Regions from separate parts of the Mesorhizobium sp. M8A.F.Ca.ET.057.01.1.1 genome, predicted to be linked through region 3. Evidence: predicted binding sites of a transcription regulator. Region 3 holds the regulator's gene; each other region holds the start of a gene.
What was found. The regulator PhoB, encoded in region 3, activates phosphate uptake and scavenging genes when phosphate is short. The targets are predictions, from matches to a motif close to TGTCATNNANCTGTCAT.
Positions count from the first base shown of each region.

Region 1: a site for PhoB is predicted at 1,971-1,987, ahead of phnF (phosphonate metabolism transcriptional regulator PhnF). Genes of this name have one in related genera too.
Region 2: a site for PhoB is predicted at 1,963-1,979, ahead of EJ077_RS11395 (esterase-like activity of phytase family protein). Genes of this name have one in related genera too.
Region 4: a site for PhoB is predicted at 1,338-1,354, ahead of EJ077_RS29285 (DUF1045 domain-containing protein). Genes of this name have one in related genera too.

Region 1 covers NZ_CP034454.1:1,081,103-1,085,453, reverse strand. Annotated here, with positions in the region: gene EJ077_RS04755 (ABC transporter permease) at 1-104, shown strand, start outside; gene EJ077_RS04750 (zinc-binding alcohol dehydrogenase family protein) at 182-1,198, shown strand; gene phnF (phosphonate metabolism transcriptional regulator PhnF) at 1,207-1,956, opposite strand; gene phnG (phosphonate C-P lyase system protein PhnG) at 2,067-2,528, shown strand; gene phnH (phosphonate C-P lyase system protein PhnH) at 2,528-3,139, shown strand; gene EJ077_RS04730 (carbon-phosphorus lyase complex subunit PhnI) at 3,141-4,253, shown strand; gene EJ077_RS04725 (hypothetical protein) at 4,250-4,351, shown strand, end outside.
Region 2 covers NZ_CP034454.1:2,463,058-2,467,408, reverse strand. Annotated here, with positions in the region: gene EJ077_RS11400 (GcvT family protein) at 1-1,811, opposite strand, end outside; gene EJ077_RS11395 (esterase-like activity of phytase family protein) at 2,092-3,561, shown strand; gene EJ077_RS11390 (L,D-transpeptidase) at 3,618-4,351, opposite strand, start outside.
Region 3 covers NZ_CP034454.1:771,332-775,682, forward strand. Annotated here, with positions in the region: gene pstC (phosphate ABC transporter permease subunit PstC) at 1-15, shown strand, start outside; gene pstA (phosphate ABC transporter permease PstA) at 19-870, shown strand; gene pstB (phosphate ABC transporter ATP-binding protein PstB) at 867-1,670, shown strand; gene phoU (phosphate signaling complex protein PhoU) at 1,696-2,403, shown strand; gene phoB (phosphate regulon transcriptional regulator PhoB) at 2,422-3,111, shown strand; gene EJ077_RS03555 (ROK family protein) at 3,355-4,351, opposite strand, start outside.
Region 4 covers NZ_CP034454.1:6,167,993-6,172,343, forward strand. Annotated here, with positions in the region: gene EJ077_RS29280 (alpha-D-ribose 1-methylphosphonate 5-triphosphate diphosphatase) at 1-559, opposite strand, end outside; gene EJ077_RS29285 (DUF1045 domain-containing protein) at 591-1,298, opposite strand; gene iolB (5-deoxy-glucuronate isomerase) at 1,451-2,263, opposite strand; gene EJ077_RS29295 (DUF3329 domain-containing protein) at 2,599-2,808, opposite strand; gene iolE (myo-inosose-2 dehydratase) at 2,873-3,763, opposite strand; gene iolD (3D-(3,5/4)-trihydroxycyclohexane-1,2-dione acylhydrolase (decyclizing)) at 3,908-4,351, opposite strand, start outside.

The DNA.
Region 1 (4,351 bases), 310 kb from region 3:
CCAACCTGCTCAACGTCAACGCCTTCTGGCAGCGTGTCATCACCGGCGTGCTGATCATCGTCATCGTCTATTTCGATGGCCTGCGCCGCCGCGGCGGCAAGTAGTCAACGAACCGAAAAACGAACTCCGGCCCAGTATCAAAACGGGCCGGCGTTTTCGTAAACCCAAATTGGACCGAACCATGAAAGCCGTCGTCTGCCGCTCGCCCGGCGAACTCATTCTGGAAGACCGTCCCGCTCCCGGCTCGCCGCCTCCCGGCTGGGCACTGGTGGCGGTCAGCCATGTCGGCATCTGCGGCACCGACTATCACATCTTCGAGGGCAAGCACCCGTTCCTCGCCTACCCCCGCATCATGGGCCACGAAGTGTCTGGCACCGTCGTCGAAGTCGGCGAAGGAGCCGGTCTTGCGGTCGGCGAACCGGTGATCATCAACCCCTATCTCTCCTGCGGCAAATGCATCGCCTGCCGCCACGGCAAGCCCAATTGCTGTGTGCGCATCGAAGTGCTCGGCGTGCATCGCGATGGCGCCATGTGCGAACAGATCCTGGTGCCGACGCAGAACCTCTATCCCACCAACGGCCTGTCGCTCGCCGACGCCGCCGCCGTCGAATTCCTGGCCATCGGCGCCCATGCCGTGCGCCGCGCGCGTTCCGAGCCCGGTGCACGCACGCTGGTCATCGGCGCCGGTCCGATCGGCCTCGGCACCGCCATCTTCGCCCGCATCGCCGGGCTCGACGTCAGCTTGCTCGACATGAGCAGCGAAAGGCTGGGCTTCGCGTCAAGCGAGCTCGGCTTCTCGGTCCTTGACGGCTCGCATGCACCCGTGTCCGATCTGGTGCGCGACGCGACTGGTGGCGAAGGCTTCGACGTGGTCTTCGACGCCACCGGCAACACCTCCTCGGTGCAATCGGCCTTCGCCCATGTCGCGCATGGCGGCACGCTGGTGCTGGTCAGCGTCGTCAAGGACGACATTGTCTTTTCCGATCCCGAGTTCCACAAGCGCGAGATGACGCTGGTCGGCAGCCGCAATGCGCTGCGAGCCGATTTCGATCATGTCGCCGCCTCGATCCGCAATGGCGCCGTGCCGCTGGCCAAGCTCGTCACCCACCGGACCACGCTGACCGATACGCCAGGGGATCTCGCACGCTGGGTCCATGAAAAGTCGGGCCTGATCAAGGCCGTGATCGAGATCGGATAGCCGGGGCGTTACAGCGCCGACAGCTTCAGCTCCACCCGCTCGGCCGGAAAACGTGACTCCGAAAACTGGATCGGCTGGCCGTCGGGCGTGACGTTGACCGCCACCGTCACCAGCACGATGGCGCCCGGCTGCAGATCGAGATCGGCAAGATCGGCGGCGTCGGCATGGCGCGCCGAGAGCACGGTCGATTGCCTGAGATAATCGTCGATACCGAAACGCGCGAGCGACGCGGTGATCGAACCGGTCTGCGCCATCGCCTCGTCGATGCCGGCAAAGCGTCTGGCATCGAACCAGCTGGCAGCACGCGACACGGACCGTCCATCGGCCTCGCCGCGTGTTTCCAGCCGCATCACGTCAGCGCCCCTGGCAAGGCCAAGACCCTCGGCGACACGCTGGCTGGCCGGCTCGATCGATGAAGAGAGCAGCACGATGTGTCGTTCCGACGTCTGCCCCTGCAGGCCCGCCGAGAAGCGCGTACGCGCGCCGATCGGATAGGACAGCCGCTTGCGCGACAAGACGAACGTGCCGCGCCCTTGCTCGGCCCGCAGCACGCCCTCCTGCACGAGGGCCGATATGGCGCTGCGTACTGTGTGACGGTTGACGCCGTAGCGCTCGGCCAGCGCGACTTCGGGCGGCAGCGCGGCATTTTCGGCGAAATCGCCAATGGCAATCGCTTGCAGGATCCTGTCGGCGATCTGGCGCCATAGTGAAACACCGCTGCGCCGCTCGATGCTGTCGGCCGCTTGCTGCCCGATCATGTTTTGCCCCCGCCTGTCACGCACCCGTCATGGACTCGCGTTAGGTAATATGTATAATTTGTATAGTTGTCTATATCAATAGACAAATCTGGCGAAGAGGAAAGCTGCCGATGCGAGGACAGGAAGCCCGCGACCAGGCCGAGCGCAAAGCCGCCATGGCGACGCTGGCGCAATCCAGCGGCGACGACATCGTCCGGCTCTGGAACGAGGCCGGCCTGCCTTCGCAAGCCGAGCTGCTGCGCGGTCCCGAGACCGGCCTGGTCACGCTGCGTGGCCGCATCGGCGGCGGCGGCGCCCCCTTCAACGTCGGCGAAGCGACCGTCACCCGCGCCACGGTCCGGCTGCCGTCCGGACAGGTCGGTCATTGCTACGCGCTTGGCCGCGACAAGCAGAAGGCGAAGCTGGCGGCCATCGCCGACGCGCTCTGGCAGGACCCTGCCCGCCGCGCTGAGGTCGAGACCAGGCTCATTGCACCCTTACGCTCGGCTCTGACCGTTGCCCACGAAAGACGCCGCGCCGAGACGGCGGCGACGAAAGTGGATTTCTTCACCATGGTTCGCGGAGAAGATTGATGGATATCGCGGCACAATCAATCGAGGGCGGTTTCGCCGATCCGGTCTTCAACGCACAGACCGTGTTTCGGGCAGTCATGGACGCCATGGCTCGGCCGGGCAGCGTCCAGCCCTTGCCGGCCCTGGCCCGCCCGCCGGCGCCGCTTTCGGCGACATCAGGCGCCATCGCGCTGGCGCTCTGCGACAACGACACGCCGCTCTGGCTCGACCCGGCCCTGCACGCCTCCGCGGCGATCGGCTCCTGGCTTGGTTTCCACACCGGTGCGCCGCTGGCCAACACACCGGCCGACGCGCATTTCGCGTTTATTGCCACACCGGCCGAGATGATGGCGCTCGACGGTTTCTCGCAGGGCACGCAGGATTATCCCGATCGATCGACGACGCTGATCCTGCAGGTCGGCGATCTCACTTCAGGGACCCCGCTGTTGCTCGAAGGCCCCGGCATCGAAACCAGCGCCACGATCGCGCCGGCACAGATGCCGCGCCATTTCGTCGAGCAGTGGAAGCAAAACAACAAGCGCTTTCCGCGCGGCGTCGACATCATCCTCGCCACATCGGAAGGCATAGCCTGCCTGCCGCGCACGACGCGCACCAAGACGATGGAGGCGTAAGATGTATGTCGCGGTAAAGGGCGGCGAGGCCGCCATTGCCAACGCCCACAGCCTGCTCGCCGATCGCCGGCGCGGTGACCGCTCGGTGCCGGCACTGCGCCTCGACCAGATCGTCGAGCAGCTGGCGCTCGGTGTCGACCGGGTTATGAGTGAAGGCTCGCTCTATGACCGTGAACTGGCCGCCCTCGCCATCGTCCAGGCGCGCGGCGACATGATCGAGGCGATCTTCCTGGTGCGCGCCTATCGCACCACACTGCCGCGCTTCGGCTACACCAAGCCGATCGACACCGGCGCCATGCTGGTCGAACGGCGCGTCTCGGCAACCTACAAGGATCTGCCCGGCGGCCAGTTGCTTGGCCCGACCTTCGACTATACGCATCGGCTGCTCGATCCCGAGCTTGCCGCCGGCGCCGATGTCGCCGAACCGCTGCAGCGCTCCGGCGAAGCTGAGCCCATGCCGCGTGTCTCGGCCATTCTCGCCCGCGAAGGCCTGATCGAGCCCGATGGCGACATGCCGCAGGACCACATTCCCGGCGACATCACCCGCGAGCCGCTGGAATTCCCGATGGCGCGCGACATCCGCCTGCAGGCGCTGTCACGCGGCGACGAGGGTTTCCTGCTGGCGCTCGGCTATTCTACGCAGCGCGGCTACGCCCGCAACCATCCCTTTGTCGGCGAGATCCGCATAGGCGAGGTCGAGTTGGAGCTTGACGTTCCCGAGCTGCCCTTCGCGGTGCCGCTCGGCACGGTGCGGGTCACCGAATGCCAGATGGTCAACCAGTTCAAGGGCTCGGCCAAGGCGCCGCCGCAATTCACGCGCGGCTACGGTCTCGTCTTCGGCCAGAGCGAGCGCAAGGCAATGGCCATGGCGCTCTGCGACCGGGCGCTACGCGCCTCCGAGTTGGGCGAGGACGTCGTTGCCGCCGCGCAGGACGAGGAGTTCGTTATTTCACACTCGGACAATGTCCAGGCGACCGGCTTCGTCGAGCATTTGAAACTGCCGCACTATGTCGACTTCCAGGCCGAACTCGACCTCGTGCGCCGCATGCGCGCCGAGTATGAGGCCCGCGAAAATCCTGCGAAGGCGGAAGAAAACCGGGAGGCGGCGGAATGACCCTAGCTGCCACCATGCCCGCCGTCGGCGCCGCCATGGCCACCGGTCCCGCCATAGCCCGAAGCGCCGCCCACGGTCTCACCCCGCGCGCCCTCCTT
Region 2 (4,351 bases), 1.7 Mb from region 3:
ATGAACGGTAGCGCCTTGCCCGACACGTCCTGATGCGTCGTGCGTTCCAGGATCTTGCGCGCGTTCGGGCCGGTCAGCAGGAAGCCGCTGATGGCATCCGAAATGTCGGTGACCGTGACGCCCGCTCGCGCATGGCTCTCGAACCAGCGCAGGTGAAATTCCCTGAGATAGTAGGAGCCCATCAGCCAATGGTCGCCGCCGCCCCAGTTGATCACGGTCAGATCGCCCTTCAACCGCCCATCCGGTCCGAGCATGGGCGCCAGCCGCGCCTGGCCCGCCTTCGGCAGCCGGCAGGCAAGCAGCCGGTCTAGCCACGCCTCGGCGCCCGGCCCCGAAATCGCGTAGCGCGAATAGGCCGAGATATCGACGAGGCCGGCGGCGCGACGCACCTGCAGCGCTTCGTCGCCGACGATGTCGAAGGCGTTGGAACGCTTGAGCGTCGTGTTCTCGCAAAAACCCATCGGCGCGAAATAGGCCGGGATTTCCAGCCCCCAGGAGGCCGTCCATTCGCAGCCGGCAGCAGCCATGCCGTCATAGGCGCCCGCGCGCTTCAAAGGCCGGCCCGCCGGCAATCGCTCATTGGGAAAGGTCATGACGAAGCGGCGTGAATAGAACTGGCGCGTCGTCTGCCTGAGATATTCGCGGTTGGCGGCGAAGGCGCCGTAGCGGGCGATGTCCATGCCGAAGATGTCGGCCTGCGGCTTGCCGTAAATCATCCATTCGGCCAGCGACTTGCCGACGCCGCCGCCCTGGCTGAAGCCGGCCATGACGCCGCAGGCGACCCAGTAGTTTTTCACGCCGCGCACCGGCCCGACGATCGGATTGCCGTCGGGGGTAAAGGTGAAGGCGCCGTTGACCCATTTGCGGATGCCGGCCGTCGCCAGGCAAGGAAAGCGTTCATGCGCCTTGGCGAGTTCCGGGCTGATGCGGCCGATGTCTTCCGGTATCAGCTCGATGCCATAGTCCCATGGCGCGCCGTCCATGTTCCAGTGCTTCGGGTTCTGCTCATAGACGCCGAGCAGCACGCCCTTGCGCTCCTGGCGCAGGTAGGAGAAGCCGTCGAGATCGACGGCGATACCGATCTCCCGGTCGAGCGCCGCGATCTCGGGAATGTCCTCGGTGACGAAATAATGATGCTCCATCGGCGTCACCGGCAGGTCGACGCCGGCCATGCGGCCGAGCTGCTTTGCCCACAACCCGCCGGCGTTGACGACATGTTCGGCAACGATGGTGCCCTGCTCGGTGACGACATCCCACTGGCCGTCGGCGCGCGTCTTCAGCTCGACCACGCGGTTGCGCAGGATGACATCGGCGCCACGCTTCTTGGCGGCGCCCGCATAGGCGTGCGTCGTGCCGTACGGATCGAGATGGCCTTCGTTGGAGTCATGAAGGCCGCCGAGCACGCCGGTGACGTCAACGATCGGGCAGATCGCCTTGATCTCGTCGGGCGCAACCAGCCGGGCCGTCTCGATGCCGACCGACTGGAACACCGCCCAGGCCGATTTCAGCCACTCCCAGCGCGCCGGATCGCTGGCGATGTTGACGCCGCCGGTCATGTGCAGGCCGATGTCTTGGCCGGATTCGGCCTCGATCTCGCGATAGAGGTTGATGGTGTAGCCCTGCAGCGCCGCGACATTGGGATCGGCGTTGAGCGCATGGAAACCGGCCGCCGCGTGCCAGGTCGAACCGGCGGTCAGTTCGGCGCGTTCGATCAGCGCCACATCGCTCCAGCCGAACCGCGTCAGGTGGTAGAGCACCGAGGCGCCCACCACGCCACCCCCAATGACAACTGCGCGGTAGTGCGACTTCAAGGCTTCCTCCCGGTCTGTCAGTGGCGGCACCATATACGTACTGTACATAAGTGTCCAGTACGCTGAATACTGCGGACGGGCGATCAACAATCTCATGCCGACCAGCGTTTTCATCGGCACTTGGAGACCGCCGCTGGTCGGTATCGCGCGCTGTCACGCAAGCATCATGTTGACGCCTTAGATCGCTTTCGGGGAGGCATGCGCGGCATCGTCAATGCGGCACCTCTTTCCGTTTGTCCTTCGGCCGCTCCGGCATGCTTCGTCACAAAGAGGATTGTCCATGAAACATCTGTCCCGAACCGCCTCGCTCGGCGTCGCCCTGGCCTTTTTCACCGCCCTCACCCCGGCGCTTGCCGACGGCGTGGCCTACATCAACAAGGGCCTGGTCGGCGTCGGCCGCATCCCGGCCGACCAGCGCGACAAGTTCGGCGAGACCTTCGGCTCGGGCTCCGGCATGGCGATCGACACATCCGGCTGGACGCATGATGCGGGCACGTACAAGGGATCGCTCTGGCTCCTGCCCGACCGTGGCTACAATGTCGCCGGCACCACCGACTACCGGCCGCGTCTCAACACCATCGGCATCGAGTTCACGCCTGTCGCGCCGGGCGCGGCTCCCGCCGCCGGCCAGGAGCAGACGGGCGTCAAGGCGGCGCTTGCCGACACGATGCTTCTCACCGACGACAAGGGCGCTGATGCCACCGGCCTCGATCCGCTGTCGGATGTGCGCCCGGCCGCCGGCGACATGCCGATGCTGCCCGTCGCCACCAACGGCAAGCTCGCTCTCGACAATGAGGCCATCGTGCGGCTGCCCGACGGTTCGATGTTCATCTCCGACGAGTACGGCCCCAACATCTACAGGTTCTCCGCGCAAGGCAGCCTGATGTCGGCGACCCAGCCGCCGGCGGCCCTCGTGCCGATGCGCAAGGGGGCGCCGAACTTCTCCTCCGACAATCCCGGCCCGGGCGCCGCCGATCCCGATCCGAAGGATCCCGAAACCGGGCGCCAGAACAACCAGGGCCTCGAAGGCATGGCGATGACGCCGGACGGCAAGTTCCTGATCGCCGTGCTGCAGTCGGCTCCGAGGCAGGATGGCGGCGATTCATCCTCGACGCGGCAGAACACCCGGGCGCTGGTCTATGATGCCTCCGACCTCGCCCATCTGAAGCTCGCGCATGAATATGTCGTGCCGCTGCCGGTGTTCAAGGATGCCAAGGGCAAGACCAAGGTCGCCGCGCAGAGCGAGATCGTGGCGCTTTCGGACACGTCCTTCCTGATGCTGGCACGCGACAGCGGCAACGGCCAGGGCCTGAAGAAGGGTGACGCCTCACTCTACCGCCAGATCAACATCGTCGACCTGTCCGGCGCGACCGACATCGCGGGCGGATCTTTCGACGCGGCCGACAAGCCGGTCGCGCCCAAGGGCGTGCTCGACCCGTCGGTGACCCCGGCCAAGCTGACGCCGTTCATCGACATCAACGACGCCGCTGAGCTTGGCCGTTTCGGCCTGCACAATGGTGGGGCGAAGGACCACAATGAGCTCTCGGAAAAGTGGGAAGCGATGTCGGTCGCGAGCGTCCTCGATCCGAAGCTGCCCGACGACTATTTTCTGTTCGTCGGCAACGACAACGACTTCCTCGCCCAGGACGGCTTCCAGGTTGGCGCGCCCTACAAGGCCGATGACGGCGCCGATGTCGACACCATGTTCCTGGTCTATCAGGTGACGCTGCCGGGTCTCGAGAAGAAGTAACGATCACCGCACAGGCGGACGCGCCTGGCGCGTCCGCCCAAGCAGGCCGTGAAGGCTTACTTCAGGAACTCGGCGTCCTTCGGCACGCCCGCATCGATCGGCTCGGCCGTCCTGCTCGACACAGCCATGATCTTGCCGGCAGCCGACAGGTTGGGCCGCACGAAGACCTGGGCCGGGCCGTTGACGCGGCTGTAAAGGTCGATGATGTCCTGGTTCATGAAGCGCACGCAGCCGGACGACGCGTTCTTGCCGATCGAATCCCACTCCGGCGTGCCGTGCAGCCGGTACATCGTGTCCTTGCCGTCGCGGAACAGATAGAGCGCGCGGGCGCCCAGCGGGCTCTGCGGGCCGGGCGGCATGCCGTCCTTGTATTTCGCCAGTTCCGGCCGGCGCTGGATCATTTCGGGCGGCGGCGTCCACACCGGCCACTTCTTGCGCGCCTGGACCACGGCGCTGCCGGTCCATCCGAAACCGGCCTTGCCGAGGCTGACGCCGTATCGGATGGCCTTGCCGCCATCGCGCACCAGATAGAGGAAATGCTCGGAAACATCGACGACGATCGTGCCGGGCTTTTCTCCCGTCGGATCGGCCACGACCTGGCGCACGAACTTCGGATCGAGCTTGGCAACCGGGATGGCCGGCAGCTGATAGCCCTCATCGGTGCGCGCCGCATACATGCTTGCGGTATCGCCCAAGGCCGGCTCGATTGGCGCGGCCGACGGTGGGGCCGGCGCCGCTGTCGGCGGCGCAACATCGGTCGTGGTGCACGCCGAAAGCGTCAGGGAAGCGG
Region 3 (4,351 bases):
CGCACCGGAGCCTGACCGATGTCGACAGCCGCATCGCTTCACCAAAGCCGCAAGCGCAGGAATGGCGTGATGATGGCGCTGTGCGTCGTCGCCGCCGGCATTGGCCTCGCCTGGCTGGCGCTTATCCTCGGCGCGCTGCTCTACAAGGGCCTGTCCGGCGTCTCGCTGGCTGTGTTCACCGAAATGACGCCTCCGCCCGGCGACGCCGGCGGCCTGCTCAATGCCATCTACGGCAGCGTGGTGATGACGATCATCGCCGTGATCGTCGGCACGCCGATCGGCGTGCTCGCCGGTACCTACATGGCCGAATACGGTCGCTTCTCCAAGCTTACCACCATCGTGCGCTTCATCAACGATATCCTGTTGTCGGCGCCATCGATCATCATCGGCCTGTTCGTCTACGAGTTGATGGTGCGGCCGATGGGACATTTCTCCGCCATTGCCGGCGCCGTTGCGCTTGCCATCCTGGTCATTCCGGTCGTGGTGCGCACCACCGAGGACATGCTCAACCTGGTGCCGAACGCGCTGCGTGAAGCCGGCACCGCGATCGGCGCGCCGCGCTGGGTGGTCATCAAATCGGTCGCTTACCGTGCAGCGCTTTCCGGCATTGTCACAGGCATATTGCTCGCCATCGCCCGCATCTCCGGCGAGACGGCGCCGCTGCTCTTCACCGCGCTCAACAACCAGTTCTGGTCGAGCAATCTCAACGCGCCGATGGCCAGCCTGCCTGTCACCATCTTCCAGTTCGCTCTCAGTCCCTATGAGGAATGGCAGCAACTGGCATGGACCGGCGCACTCATAATCACCCTGACGGTTCTCGGCCTGAGCATTTTCGCCCGCAGCCTTACCGGACGCAGAGAGGACAGATGAAACCGATGTTGTCCACCGAGTTGAACACGCCCGAAGTGGCCGTGGATAAGGCCAAGATCGAGGTCAAGAACCTCAACTTCTACTACGGCCAGTCGAAGGCGTTGAAGGATATCAGCCTGTCGCTGCCCGAGCGCAGCGTTACCGCCTTCATCGGCCCGTCGGGCTGCGGGAAGTCGACGTTGCTGCGCGTCTTCAACCGCATCTACGAGCTCTACCCGAAGCAGAGCGCCGACGGCCAGGTGCTGCTCGACGGCCAGAACATCCTCGACCGCTCGCAGGATCTCAACCTCCTGCGCACCAAGATCGGCATGGTGTTCCAGAAGCCGACGCCGTTCCCGATGTCGATCTACGAGAACATCGCTTTCGGCGTCCGTCTCTACGAGAAGATCAGCAAGTCCGAGATGGACGGCCGTGTCGAACAGGCGCTGAAGCGCGCGGCATTGTGGACCGAGGTCAAGGACAAGCTCAACGCCAGCGGCCTCAGCCTGTCGGGCGGCCAGCAGCAGCGTCTTTGCATCGCACGCACCGTGGCGGTGAAGCCGGAAGTCATCCTGCTCGACGAACCGGCCTCGGCGCTCGATCCGCTGTCGACCGCCAAGATCGAGGAACTGATCGACGAGCTGCAGGCCGACTACACGATCGTCATCGTCACCCACAACATGCAGCAGGCGGCGCGCGTGTCGCGCCAGACGGCTTTCATGTATCTGGGCGAACTGGTCGAATTCGACAAGACCGAGAAGATCTTCACGTCGCCTCGCGAGAAGCGCACGCAGGACTACATCACCGGCCGCTTCGGCTGATATCACGCATACGAGGACCAGGATCATGGCCGAACACACAGTCGCAGCCTTCGATGAGGATCTCGGACAGATCAGCAGGCTTATCAGCGACATGGGCGATCTCGCCGGCACGATGGTCGGCGGTGCCACCAAGGCTCTGCTGAATTCCGACAACGCGCTGGCACAGCGCGTCGTCTCCGACGACGCCATCATGGATGCGCGCCAGCGCGAACTCGACGACCGCGCCATCACCCTGATCGCCAAGCGCCAGCCGATGGCCGACGATCTGCGTCATGTCGTCGGCTCGATCCGCATGGCGGGCGACCTCGAGCGCATCGGCGACCTTGCCAAGAACATCGCCAAGCGTGTCGGTTCCGTCGGCCTCGCCGCCACGCCGCGCGACTTGTCGCACTCGATCGACTCCATGGCGCAGCTGGTGCTGATCCAGGTGCAGGGCGTGGTCGAGGAATATGCGGCCGGCGATGCCGCCGCCCTCGCCAAGCTCAGGAATGACGACGAACGCATCGACGTCAAATATACCTCGGTGTTCCGCGAACTGCTGACCTACATGATGGAGGATCCGCGCAACATCACGGCTTGCACGCATCTCTTGTTCTGCGCCAAGAATCTCGAACGCATCGGCGACCATGTGACCAACATCGCCGAGAATGCGTATTATGTGCTGACCGGAACGCAACTGCCCGCCAACCGTCCGAAGCAGGACGAGACGGCGATGTCGGCGCCGGCGGCTTGACGATAGGATGATCTGCCAATGATCGCGCCACGCATCATGGTGGTGGAGGACGAGGAGCCGCTCGGCGTGCTCCTCCGCTACAATCTGGAATCGGAAGGCTACCAGGTCGAGGTGGTGCCGCGCGGCGACGAAGCCGAGATCCGCCTCCAGGAGAACGTGCCCGACCTCCTGGTGCTCGACTGGATGGTGCCGGCTGTTTCCGGCATTGAACTCTGTCGGCGCCTGCGAATGCGGCCCGAGACCGAGAGGCTGCCGATCATCATGCTGACGGCGCGCGGCGAGGAGAGCGACCGCGTGCGCGGCCTCTCGACCGGCGCCGACGATTATCTGGTCAAGCCGTTCTCGACGCCGGAATTCATGGCCCGGGTCAAGGCGTTGCTGCGCCGCGCCAAGCCGGAAGTGCTGTCCAGCGTGCTCAAGGTCGGCGACATCGTGCTCGACCGTGAATCGCACCGGGTCTATCGCAAGAAGAGCGAAATCCGGCTCGGGCCGACCGAGTTCCGGCTGCTGGAATTCATGATGCGCCATCCCGGCCGGGTGTTCTCGCGCAGCCAGTTGCTCGACAATGTCTGGGGCGAGACGATCTATATCGACGAGCGCACGGTGGACGTGCATGTCGGCCGGCTGCGCAAGGCGGTCAACAATGGCCGCATGCCCGACGTCATCCGCACCATCCGCGGGGCTGGATACGCGATCAGGGAAGACTAGGTCGAGGGCGGCTACGCCCCTGACTTCGTCATCCACGGGCGGCGCAGACCCGAGGATCCATCCCGGGACCTCGACGCGTCGCCGCAGTGCGGAATTCTGCACCGTTGCACTCTACGATCGAGGTCCCGGCATGGATCCCAGGGTCTCCTCGACGCCGCTTCGCGGCTGCTCCGCCCAGGGATGACGACCTTGAGGGTGCTCGGCCAACCTCCAGCATTGGTGGTGATTCACCGGAGCGTTAGCTCAGGCGATGCTCTTCCCAGCACCGCCTCTCGCCTGCACGCCCGGCGCGAAAATCTCCTGGTCGACGAAGCTCAAGGCGCGCATGGCGCAGCCTTCGCGGATGAGCGGCAGTTCGTTCGGCTCGGTGTCGAAGGAAATCGATTCCGAATGCTGGCCGCCGGCGGTCTGGGCGATGGCCTCGCGCAAGGCCGGCTCGATCAGGTCGAAGGCGGCGGCACTGACGCCGACCATGGCGACCGGCGCCGGGTCGATCAGCGCAAACAGACTGCCCAGCCCATAGCCCAGCGCCTCGCCGGCCTTGCGATAGGCTTCGCGCTCCGGTCCGTCTTTCTCCCTTGCCGTAGCGGCGAGTGTCCGCATCTGCGCGTCGCTGACATCGGCGACCGGTTCGGCGTCCTCGCCAAGCTGCCTGGCATTACGCCAGATGGCATAGTTGCCGGCATAGGCCTCGACGCAGCCGCGCCGCCCGCAGCGGCAGAGCGCGCCGCCCGGGCGATGGATCATGTGGCCGAATTCGCCGCCCGATGAATGCGTGCCGGTGAACAGCTCGCCCTTCAGCACCAGGCCCATGCCAATGCCGTGCGAGAGCAGGATGGCGATGAAGTCGTCGCGGTACCGTTGGGGGTCGCGCCAGCGCAGCGCCACCGCCATCATGTTGCAGTCGTTCTCCATCGTGGCGGGGATGCCGAATTCGGCTTCGAGTATGTCGGCGAAGGCAATGTCTGTCTGTGGCGTGATCGGCGACCACAGCATGGCACGCGCCTTGGTGTCGGTGATGCCCTGGATCGCCAGCGCGATGCGGGCAACACTGCGGACATCGAGATCGGGGTCCTCGATGCGGCGGCGCACTATTGCCGTGCATTCGCCGATAAGCGCCTCGCGCGACATGGTCAGCGTGTCCAGCCGGCGCTGTTCCTCGGCGACCACCTGGCCGGCATAATCGATGACGGCGACGGATAGGAAATTCAGCGACAGCACCACGGTCATCACAGCCGCG
Region 4 (4,351 bases), 1.2 Mb from region 3:
TGCGCTGGTAGTAGTAGGCGTAGGTTTCAAGGTTGACGAACTGGCGCTGGCCCGGCGCATGATCCATCAGCGACGCCAGTTTCACCCTCTCGTCTGTCTCGAAATTGGCGAAGGCCCTCAGGCAGTCCGGTGCCGAGACTTCGCAGCGCAGATGGATGAAATGGTCTGCGCGCAGCCGCTCCTGCTGGACACTGTCCTCGATCGCATCGGCCAGCTTGCGGATGTCGTCCGATGTCAGGTCGGCGTCCTCATCCATGCCGACGCGGAGCGCATCGAGCACAGTGGTGATGCCGGCGGTCGCCACCTGCGCGTCATGGGCAAGCACCGCGGCGATCGGGTTCCAGCGCACTTTCGGCCGTGGCGCATAATGGCCCTCGAGATGGTCGGTGTGGAGTTCGACCAGTCCTGGAATGATGAAGTCGCCGCCCATGTCCTCGCCGGTCCGGGCCGCACCGGCATCGATGCCGGCGATAAAGCCGTCGCGCAACACCAGCGAGCCTTCGACGATCTCGTCGGCAAGAACGATGCGAGCGTTGGAAAGAACAGTTTCGGCGGTCATTGCGGCTAGTCCTTGCTTCTTCCGGCGCCTGTCAGGCGGTTTTTCTGGCCGGGCGGCGTCCAAGCACGTGCTGGGAAAGCACCATGAACGGCGCACCGGGTTCAAGTTCGACAAACAATGTCAGCGCATCCACCAGCACGGGCTGGCGCAACACATCGGCGAAAAGGCCGTCGATCGCCGCGCGCAGGCGAGGGCTTTCCTGCGGGCCGGCCCGGCCCGACAGGGTCATGTGGAAGCGGAAGGTCTCGAAAACATAGGGATAGCCCCACTGGCAGAGATTGCGAAACTCGGCCGGCTTCAGCGAATCCGGGCTGCGGCGCTCGATCTCGGCCTCGCTCAACGGCGCGCGAAACCGGTCGAAATCGCGCACGACGTCGTCTGCAAAGCGATTGAGCGGAGGCAGCGTACCATCCGGCACCAGGGCGAAGAAGCTGTCGATCTGGCTGACGACCAGACGCGGGATCGTCACAACCGGCGTCACCTCGGCAAAGCGATCGAGCGCAGCGCGCAGCGAAGCCTCGGTCTCGGTGGCGGCCAGGCGGAAGGGCGCTTTCAGCGTGGCGTGAAAGCCATAGCGGCGCGCCGAAGCGGTGTGGAAGGCCACTTCCGCTGCCGACAGGTCGGCCACGGCCTCAACCGGCCTGGTCGCGCCACCGAACGGGTCGCGGCCCAGCCAGTTGGCGGCGATACGCGCCAGCGGCTCGTCCTGCCTGGGGGTGAAATAGATGGCATAACGCATGGGAAGTCCTCGTCAGAAACGTTGCCATAGGCGATTTCCATGACGGATTGACGAAGCTTTGAAGGGTTTTCGAAGGCAAATCGACCCTCGGGGTCGTTAGCCGACGATTTTTCCCAACTGGACCAACAAGTTCAACCGGAAACGCAGAACGGTCAGGCCTTCATCAACCATTCGTGCTCGGGCGCGTTGTGGAATTTCCACGTCCGCTTCGGCCCGGCCATCACATTGAGATAATAGAGGTCATAGCCGTGGCAGGCGGCACAGGGGTGATAGCCCTTGGGCACCAGCACGACATCGCCGTCCTCGATCGCCATGGCTTCGTCCAGCGCGCGCCGGCCATCCTTGTCGGCGTCGGTATAGACGCGCTGGAAGGCAAAGCCCTGCGGCGGGTTGAGGCGGTGGTAGTAGGTTTCCTCGAGATAGGATTCAGCGGGCAGATTGTCCTGGTCGTGCTTGTGCGGCGGGTAGCTCGACGTGTGGCCGCCGGGCGTGATGACCTCGACAACCAGCAGCGAGTCGGCCGGCTGGCCTTCCGGCAGGATGTTGGTGACGTAGCGCGTGTTGGTGCCCTTGCCGCGCACCTCCTGGCCGAGATCGTCCGGTCCGATCACCCGGACGGGCAGGCCGCCGCCAAGGCCGGGCGCCGAGCACACAGCCAGCTCCAGCTCGGTATCGGCCGTCACCGACCAGTCCGATCCCTGCGGCACGTAGACGGACCACGGCTTGCCCTCGAAAGGCGACATGCGCTCGCCGAGCAGGCCGAGATCCTTGCCGCCGGCTTTTGCCGTACCCTTGCCGGTCACGAAGACCAGGCAGACTTCGCGGTCGTCCGACTGTCCGGAGGCGCTCTGGCCGGGCTTCAGCCGATGCAGATCGAAACCGACATAGGTCCAGCCAGCGCTTTGCGGCGTGACATGCGCGACGCGGCCGTTGCCCTTGTCGGCCTTCACGAGCAGTTTCGACATTTTGTCTCTCCTATTCCCTTGGCTTTGACGGGTTGCAGCTTGTCTAGGCCGACGATTTCACCGGTTGTTCGTCATCCTAGGGCGTAGCAGGAGCGAAGCTCCGTCGCGGAGACCCTGGGATCCATTCCGTGACCTCGGTCGAAGGACGCAGCGGAGCGGAATTCTGCACCGTCACACCACCTTCAACGTCATGGCATGGATCCTAGGGTCTGCGCCGCGTCGCTGCGCTCCTTGCTCCGCCCTAGGATGACGAAGTGAGGAGCGTTTCGGCGCCAACCCATGCGATCTCATGCACACAGAATCCGATACGCAAAACGTCCGCGCCATGGACCACTTCACTCCTTCGGCGCGACCGGAGGCTTATCTTCGATCGGCTTGTACAGATAAAAAAACTGCCAGACGGCGTAGCCGGCGAAGCCGAGCGCGATCACGCCCCAGAACGGCGTGCCGCTGGCGAACTCGATGATCGACCAGATGACGCAGACCGCGACGACGGCGATGCGCCGCCACAGCGGCCGGAAGAACGGATGTTCATAATCTTTCATCGCGCCATCCGAGAGTTGCTGAGCCAGTTCTCAGATAAGCCACCCGTGGCGACCAATCCAGCCTTCAGGCATTCGGGAAACCCTGCGTCTCGACGGTGTAGCCGGCGGCGGTCATCACCCGCATCAGCTCCTTATGGCCAACCTGCGCCATCTTGAGCGGCGGGTTTTTCCTGGGATCCTGTTCGGCCTCGACCACGAACCAGCCTTCATAGCCGTAATCGGCGAAGCGCTGCACGATGGCGCCGAAATCGAGCGAGCCGTCGCCCGGCACGGTGAAGGCGCCGAGCGCCACGGCGTCGAGGAAGGACTGTTTTGTACGGTCGAGCTTGTCGATCACATCCATGCGCACGTCCTTCACATGGACATGGCTGATGCGCTTGTGGTGATTGTCGATGGCGCGCAGCACATCGCCGCCGGCAAAGGCCAGATGGCCGGCATCGAGCAGCAGCGGAATGCCTTCGCCGGAATGGCGCATGAAGGCATCGAGTTCCGGCTCGGTTTCGACCACCGCCGCCATGTGGTGATGGTAGGAAAGCGGCATGCCTTGTTCCGCACACCATTCACCGAACTCGGTCAGGCGCCTTCCATAGGCCTTCATCTCGTCACTGGTGAGTTTCGGCTTGGTGGAAAGCGGCTTCGAGCGGTCGCCCTGGATCGAGCGTCCGACCTCGCCATAGACGATGCAGGGCGCGTCGACCGCCTTGAACAGGTCGATCATCGGCTGAATACGGTCCTTGTTGGCAGCCATCTCCTCGTCGACCAGCGTGCCGGAAAACCAGCCGCCGCATAGCGTCACGTCCGCGGCCTTGAGGATCGGCAGCATCACCTTTGGGTCGTTGGGAAAGCGCCGGCCCATTTCCATGCCGGTGAAACCGGCAGAGCGCGACTGCCGCAGACATTCTTCCAGCGACACGTCATCGCTCAGTTCGGCAAGATCGTCGTTCCACCATGCGATGGGGACATGCCCAGTTTGGCTTTCAAGTCGTCACTCCGGTTTAGAACTGCTTATTACCTGTTGGTTGGCGCTGCCCCTCATCCGCCTGCCGGCACCTTCTCCCCGTATAGGGACAGGGAGAAGGAAGGGGCTTCGGCGCCGCCATCAATCGCCGATGGTCTGCATCTGCCGCTTCTCGTCATAGGCCTTGCGCGCCGCGTTCACCTGCGGCCGCGCCGAGACCTCGGGCACCGCCACGTCCCACCAGTGGCCGCCGGCATCGGTGGAAACCAGCGGGTCGGTGTCGATGACCAGCACGGTGGTGCGGTCGTTCTTTTTCGCCTGAGCCAGCGCCGTCTCCAGCCCGGCGATCGACGAAACTTTTTCTGATATCGCGCCCATGCTGGCGGCATGCGCGGCAAAGTCGACATCGGGCAGGATCTCGTGGCGCGAGTCCTTCAACAGGTTGTTGAAGTTGGCACCGCCGGTCGCCATCTGCAGCCGGTTGATGCAGCCGAAACCCCTGTTGTCGAGAAGAACGATGGTCAGTTTCAGGCCGAGCATCACCGAGGTGGCGATCTCGGAATTCAGCATCAGATAGGAGCCGTC